DNA from 3 places in the Paenibacillus sp. NPDC057967 genome. Region 3 is predicted to be linked to each of the others. Evidence: riboswitches for the same ligand, from Rfam matches in the RefSeq annotation. Region 3 holds a riboswitch; each other region holds the start of a gene.
What was found. A riboswitch is a leader RNA that binds a small molecule or an ion and turns the genes downstream of it on or off. The one in region 3 is predicted to bind cyclic di-AMP.

Region 1 (7,166 bases), on a different contig from region 3:
ACCAATTGCTTAAGTGTCTCCGCAGATACGCCGCTCCACTGGCTGACGCGCGGAATTTGGGCCAGCGCTGCCTCCACGCTAATATGCGGGTCCAGTCCAGAGCCCGAATTCGTAAGCAAGTCTTGCGGAACTTGGCCGAGCGGTATATTCGGGTTAGCCTGCCTCCACTCCTCTGCTGACGCTTGCATCCGTGCCAGCAGCTCCGGGTTCGATGGCGCATAATTCGGGGTACCCGAGCCATCAGCCGCATAGCCAATGCTGGATACGCGTCCATGGAACCATCCCGGCTCTGTGAATGATTGCCCGATCAGCTCTGAACCAATCACTTGACCTTTCTCGTTCAAGAGCAAGCTTCCGTCAGCGCGATAAGGCATAGCCAGCTGGGCAATTCCCGTCACGGCGATATTATAGATGACTCCGCACAGCAGCATGAGCACCAAGCTGCTGCGGATTATTATGGATACCATGCTCCTAGCCTCCTTAGAACATCTCAACTGCTTTTTACACCCATAGTTGAACGATCATATCAATCGCCTTAATCCCGGCAAAAGGGACAATCACTCCCCCCGCGCCGTAGAGCAGCAGATTACGGCTCAGCAGCTTGGAGGATGACATCGGCTTATAGGCAATTCCTTTCATCGCTAGGGGGATCAGCAGCGGAATAATAATAGCGTTAAAAATTAATGCCGATAAAATCGCTGATTCAGGCGATGCCAGCTGCATCACATTAAGAGCGCTCATCTGCGGAATGGCCACGATAAACATCGCAGGAATAATCGCAAAATATTTGGCGATATCATTCGCAATACTGAAGGTCGTCAGAGCACCCCGGGTCATCAGAAGCTGCTTGCCGATGGCGACGACTTCAATGATTTTGGACGGATCGGAATCCAGATCGACCATATTAGCCGCTTCCTTGGCCGCCACCGTACCGCTGTTCATCGCAATGCCCACATCAGCTTGAGCCAGTGCCGGTGCATCATTGGTGCCGTCACCCGTCATCGCAACCAGCTTGCCTGCAGCCTGTTCCCTGCGGATGACGGCGATTTTATCCTCCGGCTTGCTCTCGGCGATATAATCGTCGACCCCCGCTTCCTTCGCAATCGTAGCCGCTGTGAGCGGATTATCGCCTGTACACATAATCGTCTTGATGCCCATCTCCCGCATCTGTTGGAAGCGTTCCTTCATGCCGGGCTTGACCGTATCCTTCAAGTAGATAATGCCGTACAAGCGTGCCTCCACCGCGACTGCCAGAGGCGTTCCGCCTTGCGAGGCCACCTCGTCGGCCCTTTCCTTCAAGCCTGCGGGAATGGAACCGCCTTGTTCCTCCACCCATTTCCTCACGGCATTGACCGCGCCCTTGTGGACTCTCCGGCCATCCTTCAAATCGAGACCGCTCATACGGGTCTCTGCCCTGAATTCCACAACCTCAGCCCCATCAAGGAAGGCAGCATCCGATTCGATCCCGAGACGCTTATTCAGCTCCAGTACAGAACGGCCTTCTGGCGTTTCATCCTTCAGCGAGCATATCCCTGCCCAGCCTGCAAGCTCTTCCAGCGTCGTTCCTTCAGCAGGAAGGAACTCGCTAGCCATCCGGTTACCGAACGTAATCGTGCCTGTTTTATCCAAAATAATCGTATTAATATCGCCGGCAGCCTCTACGGCCTTTCCCGACATCGCCAGCACATTGAACTGCGTCACGCGGTCCATCCCGGCAATGCCGATCGCGGACAGCAATCCGCCAATCGTGGTCGGGATGAGGCACACAAGCAAAGCGATCAACACAGGCACCTCAAGCGTAATGCCCAAGTACCGCGCAAAAAAAGGCAGCGTCACGACAACGATCATAAAAATGACCGTCAAAGTCACAAGCAATGTGTTAAGCGCAATCTCGTTCGGCGTCTTTTGCCGCTTCGCGCCCTCTACAAGGGAGATCATCCGGTCCAGGAACGAATCGCCGGGATCACTGGTGACACGCACTTTGATCCGGTCGCTGACGACCCTTGTACCGCCTGTGACCGAGCTGAAGTCGCCGCCCGCTTCCTTCATCACTGGCGCCGATTCTCCTGTAATCGCCGACTCATCTACGGAAGCGAGCCCCTCGATGACTTCGCCATCAGCAGGTATCAGCTCTCCCTGCTCGACCAGCACAATATCACCCTTGCGCAGCGTATGCGATGGCACCGTCTCGATGCGGGAGCCCGCCACTTTCCGCGCATGCATCTCCTTCTTCGCGCTTCTTAATGAGTCAGCCTGCGCCTTGCCCCGACCCTCCGCCAGCGCTTCCGCATAGTTGGCGAACAGAATGGTCAAGAGCAGAATGGCAGCCACCGCAAGGTTGAACCAGGCATCGATATCCGAGGACCCCAGCGCATCCGGGAATACCGCCAATAATAGCGCAACTACAAATCCAAGTTCAACGACAAACATAATCGGATTTTTAATCATGAGACGCGGGTCCAGCTTCAGGAAAGCCTCTTTCATCGCATGTCTTGCGATCGGCCCCGTCCACATCGATTGTTTTTTATGGCTCACGAGATTCTCTCTCCTTCACGAAAAAGCACTATGGCATTAAGGTCAATTGCTCCGCAATCGGTCCCAGTACAACAAACGGGAAAAACGTAAGCGCGCCAACCACGAAGACCGTTCCTGCGAACAGAGCGCCAAATAATGGCTGGTCCGTACGGAATGTGCCGATCGAATCCGGCACCGGCTTCTTCGCGAGCAGCGACCCTGCAACCGCCAACAGCAAGATAACGCCAATATAACGCCCGAAAAACATAACCGCTCCCGTCATCATGTTCCAGAACGGCGTATTGTCGCCCAGCCCTTCAAATCCAGATCCGTTATTGGCAGCGGAGGAGGTGAATTCGTACAATACCTGAGTCAGACCGTGAAAACCCGGATTCGAGACGGTCTCCGGATATACCATGAGCGCAATTGCAGATGGCACCAAAATGAGCAGCGGCTGTACCAGCAGAACAATCGCGATCAGCTTCATTTCCCTGCTTTCGATTTTTTTGCCCAAAAATTCCGGCGTTCTGCCCACCATAAGCCCGGCAATAAATACCGCGATAATGGCATACATCAGCACATTCATAAATCCGGCGCCGATCCCGCCGTAGATCGTATTCAGCATCATATTGGCCAGCGGCACCAGCCCGCCCAGCGGCGTAAGCGTATCGTGCATCGTATTGACAGCTCCCGTCTCCGAAGCGGTCGTAACGACGGAATACAAGGAAGAAGCCTCCAGACCGAACCTCGCCTCCTTGCCTTCCATGCTGCCTTGCGACGAATCCATGCCGATCTCCCCAAGGGCGGGATTGCCGGCACTCTCAGCGGCCAGCGAGGCTCCTATCATAACGAGGAACATCACGCCCATTGCACAAAATAAGACAAGGCCCTGCTTCCGGTTGCCAACCATCTTCCCGTAGGCAAACGGCAACGCTGTCGTCACCAGCATCATGAGCAGCATTTGCAGCAGATTGGACAGATTGGTTGGATTCTCGAGGGGATGAGCAGAGTTTGTTCCGAAGAAGCCTCCGCCGTTGTTGCCCAGCTCCTTAATCGCCAGGAACGATCCGACAGGCCCTCTTGCGATATGCTGTTCAGCTCCTTCCATCGTCGCAGCCGTCACAGAAGGCTCCAGCGTCTGAGGCACACCCTGCGATACGAACAGAAGCGATGTGACGATAGCAATCGGCAGCAGAATGCGCGTAATGGAACGAATCATATCGACAAAGAAATTGCCAAGCGGCTTGCCAGCCAAGCCTCGAATGAACGCCATAGCTGCGGCAAGCGTCGTTGCCGGTGCCGTGAACATCAAGAAGACAATTGCAAGCATTTGTGCCAAATAAGACATGCCGCTCTCCCCGCTGTAATGCTGCAGGTTCGTATTCGTCATAAAGCTGATAGCCGTATTGAACGCCAACGTAGGCTCCATAGCTGCAATGTTGCCCGGATTGAGAGGGAGCAAGTGCTGCAGCCGGAAGATCATATAGACGACCAGAATCATAAAAGCGTTGGCGAACACGAGCGATAACCCATATTGCTTCCAGGTCTGGTTCGTTTTTTGGATGCCGCTAAGCGCCATAATCGGCTTCTCCAGCCAGCCGAAAGCGCGGTCGAGAGTTGTAGGCGAATAATCGAATGCACGCGCGATATATAATCCTGTTGGCTTTGCCAACGTCACAACGATTAATAGAAAAATGCCAATCGAAAGAAGCCCGGCAATCGTCACTTCCAGTCCCTCATTTCATCACCCATAATGGATAAACTATTGATCCTTCCGCCCGCTATCCGTTTCCTTCGCCGACCAAGCGGCAAGGCCCCATACGGAAGCCACCAGCACAACCAAAAATGCAACCAAGATCACATCTAGCACGATGCATCCTCCTCTCCGTTCTTCTCCAATCGATTCTCTTCGAATTCCGATACAAGCTCCTCCGGCTGCAGCGACGCATGCAGCAGCTGATCCGCTCCCAAATGCCGATATAGCCCTGGAATGCTGTTATTCTGGGTCACCACGATGATTCTGCCCGATACAAGCGGACGGAATAGCTTTAAGTACCTGCAAACCAGCGGCACAGAGTTATCGAATAAATACACATCATGAATCTGTCCGCCCTTCAGCGAACAATCCTGGTCTTTCGTATCGAGCTTGATAAAGCAGCTGATTCCGAATCCCTCATGGATTCGCCGTTGCCTGCCGCTGCTGACCAAAGCCGCTACAGGCCAGCCCTTGTATAGCAACAGCTTCACAAATTGCCGACCGTATTCATTCGGCGCATATACCAGCGTAAGCTTTGAATGGAACGAGTTCACTCTTCATTCTCCTTTATCCCTTTCAGCCAATTGGGCGCAAAAAAAGAAGCCTGCGAAGGAGGGGTCCCTCGCGGCTTCTTCTGTAGGCATAGCGAAACAAGCTTCGCTTATGCTGAAGAGCTGCAATTGGCCTCTCTCGAATCGCTTACGAGGTTAGCTGTCGGATTCGGGCGTGAGAGCCGCCCTACCGGACCTGCCAGGTCCGGATTCACCCCGGGATTTCACGCTTGGCGCAAAATCGAATGGTTCCCCCGTTTTCTGCTCTGTGCAGAAACTCAGCGTGTTGCTTGGTCATAATCCTATTTGCGCATCAAAAAACCACAGAGGCACGTGTCCCCTGTGGTCGCCAATGCGATCACAAGCCACTTCCTCTCCATCTACGCTTACGAGGTTAGCTGTCGGATTCGGACGGTGAGAGTCGCCCTACGCTTGGCCGGCGCCCAATCTGGCGCTGCAAGCGATTCACCCCTTGCCATCCGAACTTCCGGCTCTCACACCGGACTGTTCACTTGGCGAATGGTTCCCCCGTTTTCCCGCCTCTTGCGGGAAACTCAGCGATTGCTGTAAAGCTTAATCCGAATATTACTCCTGTCTTCTGAAAGTGTAAAGCAGCAGTAAATGCTGCTTTCACCGATTTTCCATACCTTGCAATCTGATTTATCGCATTCATCGGCTCTTCTCGGAGAAAAGCTCTTCTACACTCGTGCAATCACAGCCGCACACGATTTCCGCCTTGCAGGCGAGCCCTTTTATGGATTTTTCCGAAGACCGCCCGTCGCCAGCAGCAGGGCAAACGAGATCACGACCATGCCAGCCGTCCAGGCCCAAGCCATCGGCATATTGCCGGAATCGACCGCGACATAGATCGCGGTAGGAATGGTCTGCGTCTTGCCCGGAATGTTGCCCGCAATCATCAGTGTTGCCCCGAACTCGCCCAAGCTGCGCGCAAAGCCGAGTATATAGGCAGTCATTACGGCGCGCATCGTCAGCGGCAGCGTAACATAGCGGAATACCTTCCACTCGCCGGCGCCTGCCGAACGTGCGGCATCCTCCAGATTCTTGTCCACCGAATCGAGCGCTACCTTCATCGTCTGGTACACCAGCGGGAACGCCACTACGATCGAAGCGATAACAGCCGCCCATGGCGAGAAGAGAACCGGCGCGGAGAAGACCCACTCTGCCGCTTTGCCAAGAATCCCTTGCCGTCCCCACAGCACGAGCAGCAGAAAGCCGACCACAGTGGGTGGCAGCACCAGCGGCAGCATGAAAGCCGTCTCCAGCAAGATTTTGCCTCGGAATGACCTTCTCGACATCCACCATGCTGCGGCAATGCCCGCCACGGCCGCGACAATGCTGGAGATCAGTGCCACCTGCAATGACAGTACGACTGGCGGCCAGAACGATTGCCAGCTCATTAAGGCTGCTTCGGCAGGCTGAAGCCGTATTTCACGAACAGGTTGAGCGCTTCTTCCGTCTGCAGGTAGTCGTACAATTCGCGTACTTGCTTCTCATGCTTGGTCGCCTTGATGATCCCGATCGGATACAGAATCGGCTTGTAGCTGTCCGGATCGGCCGCAAAAGCGATGTCCGTCTTCGATTCCGATGACAGTGCGTCCGTGCGGTAGACAAAGCCCGCATCCACGTTGCCCGTCTCTACATACTGAAGCACTTGCCGCACGTCCTTGGCCTGAACCGCCTTCTCTTGAAGCTGGTCCCATATACCGGCATTCGTCAGCGCTTCCTTCGCATACGCACCGGCAGGCACGCTCTCTGGAATGCCTATTGCGAGCTTGCTCACCGAAGCAGACAACAAATCCTGTACGCTCCCGACACTGTCCCCTTTGCCCTCCGGCGTCACCAGAACAAGCTCGTTGGATAACAAGTTGATTCGATCCTGCGCATCTATAAGTCCCTTATCCACCAATGCGTCCATGTTCTTGGCCGCAGCCGACAAGAACAAGTCCGCTGGCGCACCTTGCTCAATCTGCTGCTGCAGCGAGCCGGAAGCTCCGTAATTGAACAACAGCGTAACGCCTGGATGTTCCTTCTCATAAGCCGCTTTCAGCTCGTTCAGCGCATCGGTCAAGCTTGCCGCTGCGGATATCGTCAATTCCGCTTTCGTCTCCTTAGAGTCTTTGCCGCAAGCAGTCATTACCAACATCATTACAACCGCCATCAGAATTACAATTGCTTTTCTCTTCATTCCGTTCATTCTCCCTCGCTCCAATAACTAGTTATATCTATTTATATTCAAATATATCTAAATAGCATTATACATACCCCTATTCCGATCTGTAAATATCATTCCTGCCCTCCGTTCACCCGGCTCCAATATGCTACAA
Region 2 (7,166 bases), on a different contig from region 3:
AAGGCGTCACCTCTTATCATGAAGTGAGTTTTGATGATATCCCCGAAGCCGCGCAAAAAAGGTTCGGATAGGCGAGCGGATTGCGTACTAGGTGGAAGAAACCTCTAAGTCGCTTGTGTTAAATGCTAATGTTGATTTGTGACCATAAGAAAACCGCCTTTGTGAAAAGGCGGTTAATTGAGCTCTCGTCTCCCGTTAGCCTAATCACCTTAAGTGACAGGGTCATCTAACCGTCTGATAAACGAGACCTATAGCTCCAGAATCAAAGGTCTTGTTTTCGATTAGCTTAAGATTGATTTTCTCCTCGAGACCTTGGAATAACGGTAATCCCTTACCGATCAGGACGGGAGAAACCGTAATTTTATACTCATCAATTAAATCAAGCTGCATAAGGTGGTGTGCGAACCTAGGACTGCCGAGGATGACCATATCCTTGCCTGGCTGCTGTTTGAGGTTATTGATCTCTTCCTCGATGTCTTCTTTCACGAGTCTGGAATTATTCCATTCGACTTTCTCCAGCGTCGTGGAAAAAACGATTTTGGCTGTCTTTTCAATCCACTCGGCATGATTCCGTTCGTGCTGCGAAGCTGATGGGTTCGAGGGCACAGATGGCCAGTAACTGTGCATCATCTGATAAGTCCCGCGCCCCCAAATGACAGTGTCGGCAGTGCTCAGAATTTCTTTCGCGTGTTTCTCCAGATCAGCATCGTAGGAAATCCAGCCAATGTCCATTTCACCATTCGGCCCTTCTACAAAACCGTCAAGCGATGCGTGCAGAAATAGAACGAGTTTTCTCATTTCAGTTCTCCTTTGTTTATGAGGGATATCTACATTATACATTTACTGCATTTTAGCATAATTCAAATTGGGTTGTTTCTTATGGATTGCTAATCCCAAACCTGCCCGTTAGCTTAATTAGAATAAATAGAACGTTCGTTCGTAATTATGGAATTTCAACAATAAGGTTTAACAAAGCTATAATAAAAGAAAGAACGGTTGGGGGTTCGACACGATGACGCGAAATAGGAAGGTACTGATTATCGACGATGAGGAAGACCTTGTCAGACTGCTGGAAACGGTGCTGCAAAAGGAAGGGATCGAGCAGATTGTGACGGCTGGAACGGCGCAGGAAGGATTACGGCAGTTCCGACAGCATGCTCCCGATCTCGTGCTGCTCGATATTATGCTGCCGGACGGGGAAGGGTACGAGGTTTGCAGAGAGATACGAGCCTTCTCGCATATTCCGATTTTATTTTTGTCTGCCAAAACGGAAGAGATCGACAAGATATTGGGATTCGCGATTGGAGGCGATGATTATATATCGAAGCCGTTCAGCCCGAAGGAAGTGGCCTACCGGGTCAAGGCGCAGCTTCGCAGAGCCGCGTTCGGCAAGGAGGAGACGGCTGCTGGACATGTGCTGCGTGCAGGGCCGTTCCAGCTGGATGAGGACAGGGCGGAGCTTCTCAAAAACGGGAGAATTATCGACCTGAAGCCGAAGGAGCTTGGGCTGATGAAGCGATTCCTGCTTTATCCCAACAAGGTGATGAGTAAGGAGCAGCTTTACGACACCGTTTGGGGGGAAGAATTTATGGGGATGGACAACACCGTTATGGTACATATTCGCCGCTTGCGGGAGAAAATCGAAGAGAGACCATCCGAACCGGATTATCTCTTAACTGTCAAAGGGCTGGGGTACAAGCTTGTTGTAAAGGATGAATAGCGATGAAATGGAAGCTGACGGGGAGATACCTGGCTTCGATCGTCCTCATTGTCAGTCTGGTTATTGTGCTGAACGGGCTGATGACGATTGGTTATATTGTGGTAAGAGCAGTGAACCAGATGCCCTTTTTTCCCGGCGAGGCAACTTCACCAGAGACGTTTACCCGCGAGTTTCAACGGCATATGCAATTTTCCGGTTCGTCAGCGGGAATCACGGATGAGGGGCAGCGGCAATTGGAGGAGCAGAACGCCTGGATTCAGATTCTGGACGAAAGCGGACAGGTGTTGTATGAATACCGGCAGCCTATGCAGCTCCCGGATCGTTATACTCCAACGGATATTGTACAGATGTACAAATATCAGGAAGTGAACAAGGATACGACTGTTTTCGTCGGAGAGGCCAGCTATGAAAATCGCAGGCTCAGCTATTTGGTCGGCATCGAAAATCCGTATCTCGAACGGTATGTATTTTCATTTGATCACCGGAGTTTTCTGATGACGCTGCGCGCGGCGCTGATTGTATTTGCGGTTGATATTTTGATTGCGCTTATCGTCGGATACCTGTTCAGCAAAAAGCTTACCCTGCCGCTTCAGACGCTGATCGGCGGCATTCGCAGCCTCGCAAATCAAGAAGCTTATCCGAAGATGGAAGAGCGCGGAATTTATCACGGCGTTTTTCAAAATATGAATCTGCTGTCCTCCCGTCTGAAGGAAACGGAGCGCGAGAGGAAAAAGCTTGACCGGATGAAGGAAGAGTGGATCGGCAATATTTCGCATGATTTGAAAACGCCATTATCCTCGATCAAAGGATATGCCGAAATGATGAAGGACCCCGATTACCGTTTTACTTGGGAGGAAATTCGTGAATACGCCGCTATTATTGAAAAGAAGTCGGTGTACATTGAAGAAGTGATCGAGGATTTGAATCTATCGACACGGCTCAGAAATAAGGATTTTTCGCTTGATAGGAAACGTGTGAATTTGACTGGCCTGCTCCGTGGTGTAGTCATTGATGTGCTTAATGATCAGAGATATGGGGATCGGCATATCGAGTTTCAGACGGATCGGGAGGACATCATGCAGGAAGTTGACGGCATTTTGTTCCGCAGGGTCATTTTCAATTTGCTTTATAATGCCGTTGTCCATAATGACGAACATGTTCGGATTACGGTCAGCCTGGAAAGCGGAGAGCGGACGCGGATCGTGATTCGAGATGACGGGAAGGGCATCCGCGAGGAGGAACTGGAGCGTATCTTTGACCGCTACTACCGGGGGACCCATACGGGGGCAGCGCATCAAGGATCAGGTCTTGGCATGGCGATTGCTCGGGACATCGTTGAAGCGCATGGCGGTGACATCGCAGTATTGAGTGAGGTTGGCAAAGGATCAACGATTGTGATTGAGCTGGACGCTTTGACGGAGGAGAACTGATGCCTTGAAAGCAATGGCTGTATCAATCTGGAAATATGGAGTGAGGGACTCTACTCTCATTGTCTAAAATATACAGCTTCGTTATACTAATTCCATTGGGTAGAAATTGGATGAAGCAGAGGAGAGGCGAACATGTCGAAATCATCGGAGTATTCGGAGTCAGGGTACCCGATCTATCGCTACAGCGATAGACAGCGGGAATGGCAACCACCGGAATACGGGGAAGAAGAATGGGTGAGCAGAATTGAAGAACATGTGCAACGGCATATCGGGGAGATCGATTCCGTATTTCACGAAATCCTATCGGATGTTGTACATATTGACGTTCACATTATTCATCCGACTCCTGAGCGCAACTACTATACGTTGTTCACAACGGGCATGAGCTTTTTACCTATGAATACGCCAGAAGATGCGGAAGGCTATGAATTTGCGGAATTGATGATCTGCCTGCCTCCGGATTGGCGATTCTCGCAAGAGGATTTAGAAAATCCGAATTATTATTGGCCTATTCGATGGCTGAAGATGCTGGCTAGATTTCCTCATGACTACGAAACTTGGCTAGGCTGGGAACATACGATTCCTAACGGAGATCCGGCCGAACCGCTTTCACAGCAAACGAGCATGAACGGAATCATTTTGCTGCCTCCTCTTGAAGTAGACGAAGATTTTATTTCGCTAGATATGGAGGATGGACGGACCGTACACTTCTACGCTATCGTTCCACTGTACCCGGAAGAGATGGATCTTAAGCTAAAGCATGGCAGCGACCCGCTGCTGGATAAGTTCGAGGAATACAACGTTAACGAGATTCTAGATTTGAATCGGCGCAATACGTGCGTAGCTGATTAGAGGTTTTAGGAGGCAATTCAATATTCAATAGATAAGCTTGGATTCCTGAATCAGGAATCCAAGCTTTTTTTGTTTATTTCTTCAAATGGTAAGGCACGGTCGTAATGATAATGTCCTTGCGGTAGAGCAGATGCGTCCGGATCATAAAGCTGCTTTGGTTATGAAGAAGATTATGCCAGCCCTTCTTTGGAATGAACTGAGGAATGACTACCGTTACCTGGTAATTGGACTCATCCGCTTTGCGTTTCACCATGTCGATGAATTTACTGAGCGGCTGGATGATGCTCCGGTATGGGGAGTGCAGCGTGACCAGGCGAACCTCCGGTTTCCACTGACTCCATTTCTTCTCGAACTTTGTTTCTTCTTCCCGGTCGAACGGGATGTAGACGGCGATGATTTGCTCGGCGCCGAGAGACTGCGCATAATTTAACGACTGCTCCACGACATGGGTGATGCCGGATACCGGCACGATGATGACGTTGCCTTTGATCGGAACCGCCGGCTCACATGTGGCAAGACGCAGTTGATCGCCGACCGCTTCGTAATGCTTTTTGATGCGGTGGAACAAATAAACGATGAGCGGCAAAAACACAAGTACCGGCCATACCTGCGCCAATTTGGTGATGAAGAACATCATCGAAACCGTGAAGCTGATAAGAGCTCCCGCCGTGTTGATGGTCAGCTTTGTGATCCAGCCTGCCGGCTTCTCGCGTATCCACTTCACCATCATGCCCGATTGGGACAAAGTGAAGGGGATGAATACCCCAACAGCATAGAGCGGGATCAGATGCTCCGTCTTTCCTTGAAAAGCGATGATGAGCAGAATCGACAGCAATCCTAGAATTAAAATGCCGTTCGAATAGCCGAGCCGGTCGCCGCGAACGGTGAACATTCTTGGAATGAACTTATCTTTCGCCAGGTTGACGGCAAGCAGCGGGAATGCCGAGTATCCCGTATTGGCGGCAAGTATCAGAATGAGAGCAGTAGTCCCCTGGACGAAGAAGTACATAAAATGGCGTCCGAACGTTGTTTCGGCGATTTGCGAAACGACGGTGGCTTCATCAAGCGGCTTGATGCCGTACATGTACGCGAGCACCACGATCCCCGAAAACAACAGAGCGAGCAATATTCCCATAGCAGACAATGTTTTGGCGGCATTGTTAGGGGCAGGGCTCTTGAAGTTCGGAATTGCATTGGAAATCGCCTCGACCCCGGTAAGTGCTGAGCTTCCGGAAGCGAATGCCTTAAGCAGTAAGAATAAGGTGATCCCTGCTATAGGCGTGCCGATTGGCGTATGCAGCTCCGGAGCGACACCGCCGACTATGATGCGGTATAAGCCGGCTCCGATCAAGATCAATAGGGACAAAACAAACAAGTATACCGGATAAGCCAGAATAGACGCTGATTCTGTCACGCCTCTCAAATTCAGCAGAGTAAGCAGTAGTACGAATACGACGGCAATCGGAACCTTATATTCATGCAGCGAAGGGAAGGCGGACGTAATGGCATCGGTACCAGCCGATACGCTGACGGCTACCGTCAGAATATAATCAACAAGGAGTGATCCGCCTGCCACCAGACCGGGGTATACGCCGAGATTATTTTTAGAAACGACATAAGCCCCGCCACCATGCGGATAAGCGAATATGATTTGACGATACGACAAAATCAGGGCAGTCAGCAAGATTAACACGCCGATCCCGATGGGGATCGAATACCAGAATGCTGCGGCGCTAACCGTAATGAGAACCAATAAAATTTGCTCAGGTCCGTATGCGACGGATGAGAGAGCGTCCGAGGATAAAATCGCGAGCGCTTTTTTCTTGTTCAATTTTTGCTCGCCCAGTTCATTTGTCTTCAAAGGCTTGCCGATTAAAAAACGTTTAAAAGCTGCCATGTCGTCATCCACTCCATTTTATGAGGATTGCAGCTCAATTCCGAGTCAACGATAAACCTTAATCTCTTCATCGAATGGCAAAAAAACCGCAGGGAAGTAGGGACCTTCCCGCGGTTTCTAAAAAACGCGATGAGTTCCTCTTTCGAGACGCTTACGAGGTTAGCTGACGGATTCAGGTCTGAAAGTAACCTTACGCTGATTGAGACAATCAAGCGATTCACCCCTGGAATGGCAAGCCACTCCGATGGTTCCCCCGTTTCTGCATGCAGAATTAAGCGATCAAGGATTCATGTATTTGTGAGCTTACATTGATAAATCTTACTCCTCGATAAGCAGGCTGTAAACAAACAGGGGAGGAAGCTTGGCGTGAAATTGGGTAACATTCGTCTGAAAAAGCGCTTATTTCCACTTCGCTCTTGGCGGCGCGCATTTTATCTTCTTCAAGCTCGCGAAATCAAAAAATGATTAGATGCGGGGTCTCCGCTATCTCCCCTTTTTATAGGACTGCCATTGGCAGCCCAAGTTCGTCATGCACGGAATTTGCGGTCTCGTGATCCTCGAAAAAAACAATTCCCAAATGTTACTATTTATTGCTATAATTTATAAGAGTACAGCAAAAGGGTTTTTTCACAAGTTTTTACATTTAAATGTCGGTAGCCCTTGCGTCTCAGTAGTAAATTCCGAAAGGAGAATGCAAATGGCAAAAACATTTCATTTCCAACTGGTGGAGGGCTATAAGGGCCAAGAACTCACCACTTGGGTGGGCACGGAAAAGGTGGTAACGAAGGCGCATACCGTACATACCCTTCGCACTGCAGCTTCGGGCAACCGGGCGCTTTCGCTGCTCTCAGAAACGAGCCGCAGTCTGTTCACGCACTATGCTGAAATTCCAGAAGAGTTGTTTCCGCCCGATCATTTGACCCGTATTCGGGTCACATCGCCCGATCCCAACCCCGACATTTATCTGCCTGCGCTACATCACGTATCGATCCATATTCCCGAGAGGCATCGCAGAAAGTACTATGAGCGCAAAATGGCGCGGAACGGCATTTATCACCATCCTAAGCTGAGCGCACTGGGCCTAACCAAATTGGCCAATAGTTTAAGCAATAGAGAGCTCATTCAAGCCTGCGTCGATGCCGAGCTGCTGCAGTCGCCGATTGATACTGCGATCTCGATTCTGTTCTCCAATCCGGAGCTTGCTTCCAACCGGCCGCATACGGCCTCCATTGTGACCAACGATCATATTTACCCTTCCGAAATCGTT
Region 3 (7,166 bases):
GTCCGCCGTCTGAAGCGAATTCGTGTCATGAACATTCGATTGGATGAGCTGCCGGTCGGCAAGTGGCGGGATTTGACGGAAGGCGAGCGCCGAGAACTGTTCGATACGCTTCAATATACGCCGCAATAGTACGTTTAACGTGTCGTACAAAAGAGAGAAGCCGCCGGGGGATTAAGCCCGGCGGCTTTCTGTATGGATGCGAAGTGTGTCTGACTTCGCTATTCGACCTTCAACTGCTGCGGATTTGAAGCATTCACATAGGTGTGAATAATGGAAACTTCGACGCGGCGGTTTTTGGCTTTGTTTTCGGTCGATGTATTCTCCGCAACCGGATGGTACTCGCCATAACCGATGGCGCTGAATCGCTTCGGCTCCAGCTCTTTGTTCTCCAGCATAATATCCATGAAGCGAACGGCGCGCATGGAGCTTAGATCCCAGTTGGAACGGAATTCGGCACGGTTCACCGGCGTGTCGTCCGTATGGCCGGCCACAACGATATCATACTTCGGATACTGCTGAAGCATCGTTGCGATCGCTGTCGCCAGTTCCTTCGCTTCCGGCTTGACCGTTGCTTGACCTGGCGCGAACAGCGCGTTGTCGCTAATCGTAATCAGCAGCTGAGACATATTGAGCTTGGTCTCCAGATCGCTCATAAGGCCATTTTTATCGATATAGTCATCGATCTTCTTCTTCAGATCCTCAAGCTCTGCTTCCTCGTGCTTAATGAGCTCTTGAAGCTCTGCTTCGGAGAGCTTGCCTTCATCTTCTTTGTTCTGCTCGTTTTCCTTCTCGTCCGCGTCCTTATCGCTCTTGTCCGGATCGGTTCCTTGCTCGGTGACGGCAGGCATATCCAGAACGCCGCTTCCCGTGCTCAGCGCAATGCTGAAGGCCCGGGACATATCCTCGAACTTCTTCACGTCCACGGAGTTCATGGAATACAGAACGATGAACAAAGCGAGCAGAAGGGTCAGCAGGTCGGCGTAAGGAATCAGCCAGGATTCGTCTACATGCTCTTCATGTTCCTCATGCTTGCGCTTTTTGCTCAACGGCCCCTTCCTCCTTCTCTCTCAGCTTCTTCCGCTCTGTCGGTGTTAGGAAGACGGACAGCTTCTGGTTAATGGCGATTGTAGAGACGCCAGACTGGATGGACAATAAGCCCTCCAGCATCATGAGACGGATTTGAATCTCTTGCTTGGAAATTCGTTTTAGCTTATTGGCAATCGGATGCCACAGAACATAACCTGTAAAGATACCAAGCAGCGTCGCGATGAATGCGCCGGCAATGGCGTGAGCCAGCTTCTCCATCTCGCTCATGTCGGACAATGCAGCTACGAGACCTACTACGGCACCAAGTACACCGAGGGTAGGTGCGTATGTACCAGCTTGAGTGAAGATCAGGGCGCCTGCTTTATGGCGTTCTTCTGTTGCGGCAATATCCTCCAGCAGTACATCACGGACCAGATCCTGGTCGTTGCCGTCAATAATCATGCGCATACCGTTGCGCAGGAAGGAATCTTCGATTTCTTCGACACGGGCTTCAAGCGCCAGCAAGCCTTCACGGCGTGTAATGGAGGCCCATTCCATAAATTTGCTAATGAGCTCCTCTCGCGATGTCAGCTTCTGTTCGGAGAATACAATTTTGAACAGAGACCCAAGCTTCTTCAGCTCTTCCATCGGGAACGCAATCAAAACCGAGGCGACCGTACCGAGAATAATGATCATAAAGGCTGCGGGATTTAACAAAGATGTCAGACTTGCGCCCTTGATTACCATCCCGCCAAGCACAGCGATTAGACCTACCACGATACCAATAATAGTTGAGTTCTTCATCATACACCCCGTCCATGTTATCAATAGTTTATGGTATAAGCAGACATTAGCACGAAGCGTATGCCCGTCTCATATTCATTCGTTGTGCGAAAACGATATTGCTAGTAGAAATAGCTCAGCCGTTTACGCTTGTCTACTTCTATTTATATCGTCAAAAGGGTATTCTGAGATTATAGTAAACAAAAGTGTTCACTAAATTTAAGGAGCTGTTTGTCAAATGGGAGTTCGTCACGCGCGCGAATATGCAGATATATTGAAGGAATTGACAGTTGCTGTGGGTGAAATCGAAAATAGTTATTCGTTCTTCGAGATGGAGCCGGAGGAATGGGAGGCGCTGGCTGCGGAGGAACGTCAAGAGGTGTTAGAGGCCCTGGCCGACGATGTGTTTTTTGGCCTGGGTGAAGATCCCGTTATTGCCATCGGAGGCGGAGCGATTACGTATAATAGCAAACACCATGTTATTGAAGTGTCGCAAGGCGACAATGTGATTCAAATTATTAGGCTCATCTGATTCCAAGGTGAGATCACTACAAGGCCGGACACCTCCAGCTCAATGAGAGCAAATGGACGCCAGTGATTTGGATACGCATATGACACGGAGAAAAGCGCCTGTTTTCAGCCGATTACTGTACTGAATACGAGACGCATTCGTGGGGTATGAAGTCTTGGACGAAAGGTCGAGAGCGGCCCCTTCCGAAGTTTGGGGCCGTTCTTCGTATCCTGGATGAGGAGATCCGAATGAGCAGAGCTAGTCTTGCTCATCGGACAAACCGTCTGGATGGAATACCATGCAATGGCATTCAACTTCACCGCTTGGAGCGGGACGTAGATACGTATCTTCGATTCGGAAGCCGGCACGCTCGTATGCGCGGATAGCGCGTGTATTCCAACTCGCAACCTCCAGATCAATCTCGTGCTCCGGCCAGCGGCGGAGCGCTTCTCTGGCCAGAGTGTGGGCGAAGCGAGCGCCTAATCCTTTGCCAATTCGTTCAGGATGCAGTCCAAGGCCCAATCGGGTTACATGACCCATCGGGAAAAATTGCACGAAGCCGATAAGAGACTGCTGTTCGTCCATTACAACAGCATATTGGGAGGCACGGAGGACGGGATCGCCGAATTCGATTCCGTCCTTTTTCATGTTTTCCCATGCAGGCCAGTTGTAGCTGTCCCAAGGCGGCACATAGTGCCAATCGCATAGGGAGCGGGCGTGCTCCTCGGACATGGCTTGAATGGTCATTAACGACTGGTTTGGTTTATAATAGAAGGTGTTGTGGTTATCGTATATCATAAACTTGATTATAGCAGATGGCGTCGATCGGGCGTAAGGACAGGGAGTCGGTTAGAATGAAGAAGCTGCTGTGGATGGGCTGCCTCTCATATTTGGTTATTGGCATTGCGCATGTGGTCGGCGGAGCGTTGCTGGAGCAATTGATTGCCCATTACGGCATTACCTATAAAGACGGCGGGCAATGGATCATGAATCAATTCATCGGATTTCTGTTCGGTGTACTGCTGGCGCCGGCTCTGACCAGCCGGATCGGGAAGCGGGGGGCTGTTCTGATCGCCATGGCGCTGCTTACCTTAAGTGAGGCGGCATACAGCCTGCTGCTGCCATGGGGCTGGATGCTTGCCTTTGCCCCGATTGCCGGCATTGGCTTCGGGATGACGGAAGCGATTGTTGGGGCGACCATTATCGATCATATGAAGGGTAAGGCTTCGGCGATGAGCAGGCTGGAGACCTTCTTCGGCATTGGGGCGCTGCTCATTCCGATTACGGCGGCGTTCCTTATACAGCAGCATGTATGGCAGCTTTCCTTTCCGATTCTATCCGCGATGGCGGGCATTACCTTTGTGCTGTGGCTGACGATGTCGTTCGGCAGCTTGGATGACAGCTTAAGTCCGCCGCAGCGTTCTGTCCCTGGACAGGGGGAAGAGCGTCAGCAAGCGTCGGTATTAAAGAGGAATAAGAACCATGCTAGCTGGCTCGGATATGCGCCAAAGTCGATTCCTTTTCTCGCGCTGAGCGCGGCTTTTTTCATGATCTATGTAGGCATGGAGATGAGCTTTTCGAACTATTTGCCTTCGATTCTCATATCGCGGACAGGCATGTCCGATTCAACAGCTACGGCTGCGCTAAGCTTATTCTGGGGAACGATGGTGCTGGGAAGGCTGTTCGCGGGCATTATCGCGGACCGTATCGGCTATGCAAGCTATTTGTTCATCACGACTGCGGCTGCAGCTGTCGTATTTATCGGAATGATCGTCTTCCAGCAGCAAGGTCTGCTGCTTATCTTGATTGCCCTAAGCGGACTATGCTTCTCCGGTGTGTTCGGCATTGCGCTCGTGTATGCGAATGGCTTGCTGCCAGGCATGACGGAACGGACAACAAGCTTGCTGGTTGCACTTGGCGGAGTCGGAGGGGCTGTATTCCCTCGGGTGACAGGCTGGTTCATGGATCGCTATTCGACGGGAACGACGCTCTACTATCTCTCGGCTTTGGTGATTGCACTTATTGCCGTATTAATCGTGCTCATGATGGCAGGACGCAAGCAGTCGAATCGAATGAACGAAAAAGAGGTTGCCCCCTCCTAGGGGCAACCTCTTTATTCTAATCATTACTTCTCAGCAGCAACGATAAATTTCTCAAATTGCGACTCGTCCAGTACGCGTGCAGCCGTTACGTAGCGCGGCTTGTAGTAGGAAGAATCCAGCTTCTCGATAATTACGCCTTTGCTTGTGGAAGCGTGAGCGAAGTTACCGTCTCCAACGTAGATGCCTACATGGGAGATTCCGCCGTTGTTTTTACCGCTAGTGTCGAAGAACACCAGATCGCCTGGTTGAAGGTCGGTTTTTGCGACTTTCGTGCCGGCGCCTGCTTGATCGGACGATCTGCGCGGCAGATCGATGCCCATCTTGTTGAACACGTAGCTCGTAAATCCAGAGCAATCAAATCCTTTAGTTGTTGTTCCGCCGTAGGAATAACGTGTTCCGATCAATTCATCAATGATGCCGTCCATCTTGGATGCGCTGGCGAATGCGCTTCCAGCCTGGAAAGCGAGCATAAGAACAAGGCCCGCCAAGATGATGCTGACTTTCTTCTTCAACTTGGTGAAGCTCCTTCCGGTGCCGACGAGGTTAGCTGTGGGGTTCGGTTGAAGGTTCCCTATGATCTCTCAGGCGCCCGGCGTGCCGTGCGTCAAGATCAATTCACCCAAAGTGGTTCCCCCGTTTCCCGAGCGGGAATTAGGCAATTTTTGTTTAAACATCTTTAACCAATATAATAAATGGAAAGTGTAGATTCGTGTTGAAAATGAGTAGATTTTAATAATACAAATCGAGATATACACATTCGCTTATTGGGCATAGACAAATATATAGAGATAAACATCATTTCAGCCAAGCTATGACACCTAAACTTGAGTGTATTTTCAATGGAATTTGTGTATTATAAATAGAAAACTATTTAACGGGAAAGGTTGGTCGCGATGGAGAGCGCTGTGGATAATAAGACATCATCCTCGAACTTTATTAAAAATATCGTTGTAGAAGATTTGAAGAGCGGCCGCGTGCAGGAAGTCATTACTCGCTTCCCGCCTGAGCCGAACGGTTATTTGCATATCGGGCACGCCAAGTCGATCTGCCTGAATTTCGAGCTCGCCGACGAGTTCAAGGGCAAGACGAATCTGCGGTTCGACGACACGAATCCGGCGAAGGAAGACACGGAATATGTAGATGCAATTAAGGAAGATGTGCAATGGCTCGGATTCGAGTGGGATGAGCTGAGATTTGCTTCGGATTATTTCGAAGAATTGTATAATCGCGCCGTCCTTCTAATTAAAAAAGGAAAAGCGTACGTATGCGATCTGACAGCCGAACAAACTCGCGAGCTGAGAGGAACGCTGACGGAGCCTGGCAAGGACAGCCCGTACCGCAATCGCAGTGTCGAGGAGAACCTGGATTTGTTCGCGCGCATGCGCGCTGGCGAATTCAAGGAAGGCGAGCGCGTGCTGCGTGCGAAGATTGATATGGCGTCTGCGAATATTACGATGCGCGACCCTGTCCTGTACCGGATCTCCCATGCCCACCATCATCGCACGGGCAGCGAGTGGCATATTTATCCGATGTACGATTACGCGCATCCGCTGAGCGATGCAATTGAAGGTGTCTCGCATTCGATTTGTACGCTTGAATTCGAAGATCACCGGCCGCTATACGATTGGGCAATCGCGGAATGCGAGATGGAGTCGCAGCCGCGCCAATATGAGTTTGCCCGTCTGAATATAACGAATACCGTGATGAGCAAGCGTTATTTGAAGCAGCTCGTAGACGAAGGCGTCGTAGAGGGCTGGGATGATCCGCGCATGCCTACGATCAGCGGCATGCGCCGCAAAGGCTTTACGGCAGAAGCGATCCGTACGTTCTGCCGCGAGATCGGCATTGCGAAGAGCAACAGCGTTGTAGATGAGCGGAACCTGGAGCATTTTATCCGGGAGGATCTGAAGCTGAAGGCGCTTCGTACGATGGCGGTACTACGTCCGCTTAAGGTGGTCATTACGAATTATCCGGAGGGCCAGACGGAACTTCTGGATGCGGAGAATAATGCGGAGAACGAGGAGATGGGCGTTCGCCAAATCCCGTTCTCGCGTGAAATTTATATCGAGCGCGACGACTTTATGGAGAACCCGCCCAGCAAGTACTTCCGTTTGTTCCCTGGCAACGAAGTGCGCCTGAAGCATGCATACTTCATTACTTGCCAAGACGTAATCAAGGACGGGAACGGCGAGGTCGTGGAGCTGCATTGCACGTATGATCCGGAAACAAAGAGCGGCAGCGGCTTTAATGCACGCAAGGTGAAGGGGACGATTCACTGGGTGGAAGCTTCGCAAGCGATTCCTGCCGACTTCCGCTTGTTCGAACCGCTTATCCTGGACGAGTCCAATGAAGTGGATACCTCATTCCTGGAGCGGATTAATCCGAACTCCCTGCAAGTGGAGCAAGGCTTTGTAGAACCGAACATGAACGAGGCGAAGGGCGGCGACAAATTCCAGTTTTTCCGTCATGGCTACTTCAATGTCGATCCGAAGGATTCCACATCCCAGAAGTTGATTTTCAACCGTATCGTTTCATTGAAAAGCTCATTTGATCCTGCCAAGGCTTAGAGGAATTCGCTTCGGTTAGGCGGGCAGCCTGTCAAGCATTCCGCTTGGCAGGCTGTTGTTCGTTAAGAGGGGGTTCGAGAGATGCCAGATAAGCTCCGCAACAGTATCGTGCTGGCAGGCGGTCGAAGCAGCCGGATGGGGCAGGACAAGGCACTTCTAATCATAGAAGGAGAACCT

Region 1: it holds a riboswitch for cyclic di-AMP, as region 3 does, so the genes downstream of both, ACFVSO_RS05295 (hypothetical protein) here and ACFVSO_RS23945 (C40 family peptidase) in region 3, are expected to answer to the same signal.
Region 2: it holds a riboswitch for cyclic di-AMP, as region 3 does, so the genes downstream of both, ACFVSO_RS25120 (APC family permease) here and ACFVSO_RS23945 (C40 family peptidase) in region 3, are expected to answer to the same signal.

Annotation. Positions count from the first base shown of each region.
Region 1 covers NZ_JBHVQB010000002.1:175,505-182,670, reverse strand. Annotated here, with positions in the region: gene kdpC (potassium-transporting ATPase subunit KdpC) at 1-467, opposite strand, end outside; gene kdpB (potassium-transporting ATPase subunit KdpB) at 502-2,514, opposite strand; gene kdpA (potassium-transporting ATPase subunit KdpA) at 2,564-4,234, opposite strand; gene ACFVSO_RS05300 (signal peptide protein) at 4,277-4,384, opposite strand; gene ACFVSO_RS05295 (hypothetical protein) at 4,378-4,824, opposite strand; cyclic di-AMP (ydaO/yuaA leader) riboswitch at 4,951-5,115, opposite strand; cyclic di-AMP (ydaO/yuaA leader) riboswitch at 5,189-5,391, opposite strand; gene modB (molybdate ABC transporter permease subunit) at 5,574-6,239, opposite strand; gene modA (molybdate ABC transporter substrate-binding protein) at 6,239-7,036, opposite strand.
Region 2 covers NZ_JBHVQB010000011.1:110,923-118,088, reverse strand. Annotated here, with positions in the region: gene ACFVSO_RS25145 (YxeA family protein) at 1-71, shown strand, start outside; gene ACFVSO_RS25140 (dihydrofolate reductase family protein) at 223-798, opposite strand; gene ACFVSO_RS25135 (response regulator transcription factor) at 1,013-1,720, shown strand; gene ACFVSO_RS25130 (sensor histidine kinase) at 1,723-3,150, shown strand; gene ACFVSO_RS25125 (suppressor of fused domain protein) at 3,283-4,002, shown strand; gene ACFVSO_RS25120 (APC family permease) at 4,076-5,899, opposite strand; cyclic di-AMP (ydaO/yuaA leader) riboswitch at 6,032-6,187, opposite strand; gene ACFVSO_RS25115 (hypothetical protein) at 6,597-7,166, shown strand, end outside.
Region 3 covers NZ_JBHVQB010000010.1:30,971-38,136, forward strand. Annotated here, with positions in the region: gene rluF (23S rRNA pseudouridine(2604) synthase RluF) at 1-129, shown strand, start outside; gene ACFVSO_RS23920 (flagellar motor protein MotB) at 219-1,046, opposite strand; gene motA (flagellar motor stator protein MotA) at 1,024-1,830, opposite strand; gene ACFVSO_RS23930 (hypothetical protein) at 2,048-2,341, shown strand; gene ACFVSO_RS23935 (GNAT family N-acetyltransferase) at 2,579-3,067, opposite strand; gene ACFVSO_RS23940 (MFS transporter) at 3,175-4,422, shown strand; gene ACFVSO_RS23945 (C40 family peptidase) at 4,446-4,934, opposite strand; cyclic di-AMP (ydaO/yuaA leader) riboswitch at 4,940-5,090, opposite strand; gene ACFVSO_RS23950 (glutamine--tRNA ligase/YqeY domain fusion protein) at 5,316-6,989, shown strand; gene mobA (molybdenum cofactor guanylyltransferase) at 7,071-7,166, shown strand, end outside.